One region of the Mesorhizobium sp. B2-1-8 genome, then DNA from elsewhere that is predicted to be linked to it. Evidence: predicted binding sites of a transcription regulator. Region 1 holds the regulator's gene; the other holds the start of a gene.
The links. The regulator LexA, encoded in region 1, represses DNA repair genes until DNA is damaged. The targets are predictions, from matches to a motif close to TGTTCNNNNTGTGTTCNG.
Positions count from the first base shown of each region.

Region 2: FJ970_RS15430 (ATP-dependent helicase) is a predicted target of LexA. The motif match lies at 1,064-1,081, and genes of this name have one in related genera.

Region 1 is NZ_CP083952.1:3,945,766-3,947,965, reverse strand. Features, by position in the region: gene FJ970_RS19300 (GntR family transcriptional regulator) at 1-64, shown strand, start outside; gene lexA (transcriptional repressor LexA) at 475-1,218, shown strand; gene FJ970_RS19290 (ComEC/Rec2 family competence protein) at 1,212-2,200, opposite strand, start outside.
Region 2 is NZ_CP083952.1:3,153,864-3,156,063, forward strand. Features, by position in the region: gene FJ970_RS15430 (ATP-dependent helicase) at 1-1,023, opposite strand, end outside; gene FJ970_RS15435 (glucose/quinate/shikimate family membrane-bound PQQ-dependent dehydrogenase) at 1,283-2,200, shown strand, end outside.

The DNA of each region.
Region 1 (2,200 bases):
CGAAGACAGCGGCGCGACCGAGTACGCCGCCCGCGCCGGCAGCTTGAAAGCTGTCGCCGGATGACTTCAGCGCTTCCGCGACGCCTGTTCGCACGCACTTGATCGGAGCCGGCCGGACGCCTGGATCCGTCGCTACCCCGAAGCTACAATCGTTGGCGTTTTGGTTTCGTTTCGTTCCGCGAATAATGGATCCATAATTTTTACGATCCATCCCCGGAAAAGCCCTCAAAAAGACTGATGCCAAGCCTCGGCGGAGGATGGGCCACAGCCCATTAACCAAAACGATTTCAATGTCCTTGCCGACAGCGGAAAGGGTCGATTGCCGTCCGCTGTCGCGGGCAAAAAACTTCAGACGCCTTAACAAATTCATTAAACTTTAAACGGTTGCGGAACACAACTGGAACAGATAGTGTTTGTTCTGGGTTTGTTTTTCGATTCTGGTTCAGACCTTCGTTCACTGCCTTGGGGGCCGCCATGCTGACACGCAAGCAACATGAACTGCTGATGTTCATCCACGAACGGCTCAAGGAAAGCGGGATACCGCCCTCTTTCGACGAGATGAAGGAAGCGCTCGATCTTGCCTCCAAGTCGGGGATCCATCGCCTGATCACGGCGTTGGAGGAACGCGGCTTCATTCGCCGGCTGCCCAACCGGGCGCGCGCGCTGGAAGTGCTGCGGCTGCCGGACTCGATCGCGCCGGGCCTCAATGCGGCGAAGAAGTTCTCGCCAAGCGTCATCCAGGGCAGCCTTGGCCAAGGCGGTCTCGGCCGCCAGATCAGGCCGGCGGCGGCGCCTTCTCGCCTGCCCGCGGCCGGTAACGACGACGATGCGGTTTCAGCCGTGTCCATCCCGGTCATGGGCCGTATCGCCGCCGGTGTGCCGATCGATGCCATCCAGCATCAGACGCATTCGATTTCGGTGCCGCCGGACATGATCATGGGCGGCGAGCACTATGCGCTGGAGGTCAAGGGCGACTCGATGATCGAGGCCGGTATCTTCGACGGCGACACGGTCATCATCCGCAATGCCGATACGGCAAGTCCGGGCGAAATCATCGTGGCGCTGGTCGATGAGGAGGAAGCAACGCTGAAGCGGTTTCGCCGCAAGGGCGCTTCGATCGCGCTCGAAGCCGCCAATCCAGCCTACGAAACACGCATCTTCGGGCCAGACAGGGTCAAGGTGCAGGGCAAACTGGTCGGGCTGATAAGACGCTACTGAACCGGTTTGCCATCGGGTTTGTCAGGCTTTTTATAGGGCGGCAGCCCCCTCGCCTCGCGTGAGAATTTTCGCTGCTCGTGCCAGGGCCGGTATGGTCCGTCGACGGCGAATTCGATCGCAGCCGGGCTCGTGGCCGACTGGGGATCGAAGAAGACGGCGGCACTCCCCTTGCGGGCCAGTTGCCGTTTCGTGACAACGAGAACCAGCGGATTGTGGCAGGCGTCATAGGCGGTCGCGTCATTGACGACGATCAGGTCGGCGAAGGCGCAGGCCTTCCAGGTGTTCTTGCGATCCTCGACATAGGCGATGATCGCGCCGGAGGGGTGCCTGGCAAGACACAGGCCTTCACGGCAATAGAACGGCGATCCCTGCGGCAGGTCGGTGGGAGCGGCGATATCGAATTGCCCGTCCGTCTTGTCGAACATTTCCGGTTTAACGATTGTTTCGGAGATCAGGGCGCGTTTCCAGTTTTCGGCTGCGAATTCGTTCGGACGTTCCCGGTTGACGGCCAGTTCGCCATTGCCGATTGGCATTGCGACCAGCCGCGCGTCTTCCGAGATCAGCACGTCGGGCGTGCGCGTGTGCGACACAGTCAACAGGCCGGCAAGCGCGAACGGCAGCGCGGCAAGCCGCAGCCAGGTCGTCGCCATCGTCGCGATGACCAGCGCGACGGTGACCAGCAGCACGGATTGCTGCGAGATCAGCCCGACCCCATCGATCGGAGAGCGCTCCGATATCCACGCCGATACGGCGATCATCGCCGTCAGGCCCTTGCCCATGAGGTAGAGAGCCGGCCAATCCAACCCGAACGGCATCAGCAACGCGCTGGCGACAGCCAGGAACATCACAACCGATACGATCGGCATGACGGCCAGATTGGCGAACAGGCTGAGCGGCGACACCCGCTGGAAATGCCAGATGGCAAACAGCGCCGTTGCGCTGCCGGCGATGATGGATGTCATTGCCAATCCACCTGTCGCCA
Region 2 (2,200 bases), 790 kb from region 1:
GCCAACGCAGCAAATGTTAACAGTAGTGCGAACTTCGGCCGAAGAGTGCCCAATCTCCCCCCTTATGGGGGAGATGTCGCCGGAGGCGACAGAGGGGGGCGCTGGCCCGCCGGCCTGTCGGTGCGAGGCGCCCCCCTCTGTCCTGCCGGACATCTCCCCCTCAAGGGGGGAGATCGGCTTGCCTTGCGGCCTTTGCGCCAAAAGCCGCAGCCACATGTATTGGGCGGTGTTGGTGTCCTGGTATTCGTCGACGAGGATGTATTTGAAGCGCCGGTGATAGTCCTTCAGCACATCGGGATTGGCGCGGAAGATACGGATCGGGTGGCAGAGCAGGTCGCCGAAGTCGCAGGCGTTCAGCGTCTGCAGGCGCTCCTGATAGGCCTTGTAGAGCTCGCGGCCCTTGCCGTTGGCGAAGCTGCGCGCATCGCCCTCGTCGATGTCGGCCGGACCCTGGCCCTTGTTCTTCCAGCCGTCGATCATCTGGGCGAACTGCTTTGCGGGCCAGCGCTTGTCGTCCAGCCCCTCGGCCTGGATCAGCTGCTTGATCAGCCGCACGACGTCGTCGGTGTCGAGGATGGTGAAGTCGGACCTCAGGCCGGCAAGCTCTGCGTGGCGGCGCAGCAGCTTCACGCCGATCGAGTGGAAGGTGCCGAGCCACGGCATGCCCTCGACATTGCCTTCGCCGATCAGGATGCCGATGCGCTGCTTCATCTCGCGCGCCGCCTTGTTGGTGAAGGTCACGGCGAGGATCTGCGACGGGAAGGCCTTGCCGGTGGCGAGGATGTGGGCGATGCGGGTGGTCAAGACGCGGGTCTTGCCGGTGCCGGCGCCGGCCAGCACCAGAACCGGGCCTTCGGTGGTCTCCACCGCCAGCCGCTGCTCGGGATTAAGCCCCCTGAGATAGTCCGGCGCATTGTTTTGGCCGCCGCGGGCAGCCATGGCGCGCGCGGCAATGCCCGACGGGGCCGTGGGCCGCGCATCGGGTTCGTCGAAAAAGGGCATGTCTTCGGAAAAGCCGGACATCGCCCCCGAATGTAGTGATTCGGCAGCGAAAGACCAGAACTGTCTACGTTTTGTTCCGGTAAAGTGCCTGATACGGCCAGTTGAGCGACATGGCAGCCGGCGTTGTGAACAACCGCGGGCGGAACGAGGTTGCTGCCGCAGGCCGATGACCTACGCTTGACAGGCGCGGCGGTCGGGAGAAAGTTGCGCAGGGGGCGGCACGCAATGCCGGGTTGCCCAGGGCCGCCACCATGCGCGCAACAGTCGAAGGAGTATCATCTTGGCTGTCACCATCACCTCCCTCATCCTCTTCCTCATTGGCCTGGCACTTGGCGCCGGCGGTATCTGGTTGGCTTCGCTGGGCGGCAGCTGGTACTACATCATTGTCGGCCTCGCCTTCCTGATCGCCGCCTGGCTGCTCTACCGGCGCCGTTCCACTGCGCTCTGGCTCTATGCGGCGATCGTGCTCGGCACGCTGGCCTGGGCGGTCTGGGAGACCGGTTTCGACTGGTGGGAGCTCGGCCCGCGCGGCGGCATCATCGTGCTGGTGGCGCTGTGGCTGCTGACGCCGTGGGCGCGGCGCGGCCTTGCCGGGCCGGACGGGCGCGCGCCTCTGATCCTTGCCGTGCTGGCATCGCTGGCGGTGGCCGGCTATTCGATGACCGCAGATCCGAAGGATATCGCCGGCGCGCTCGATACCGACAAGGTGATCCCCAACGCCAATCTCGGCGGCGATGTGCCGGCGGGCGAATGGCATTATTACGGGCGCACGCAGTTCGGCCAGCGCTATTCGCCGCTCGACCAGATCACGCCGGACAATGTCGCCGAGCTGAAACCGGCCTGGACCTATCGCACCGGCGACGTGAAGGGACCGGACGATGTCGGCGAGACCACTTACCAGGTGACGCCGCTCAAAGTGGGCGACACGCTTTACATCTGCACGCCGCACAATTTCGCCATCGCGGTCGATGCCGCGACCGGCAAGGAGAAGTGGCGCTACGATCCCAAGATCAAGCTCGACAAGGATCGCCAGCACCAGACTTGCCGCGGCGTCTCCTATTATGCCGATGCCGCGGGCGCCGCCGGCCAGCCCTGCGCGGCGCGCGTCTACCTGCCGACCTCAGATGCGCGGCTGATCGCGCTCGATGCCGCCAACGGGCAGGTTTGCCCGGCCTTTGCCGAGGCCGGCACGCTCAAT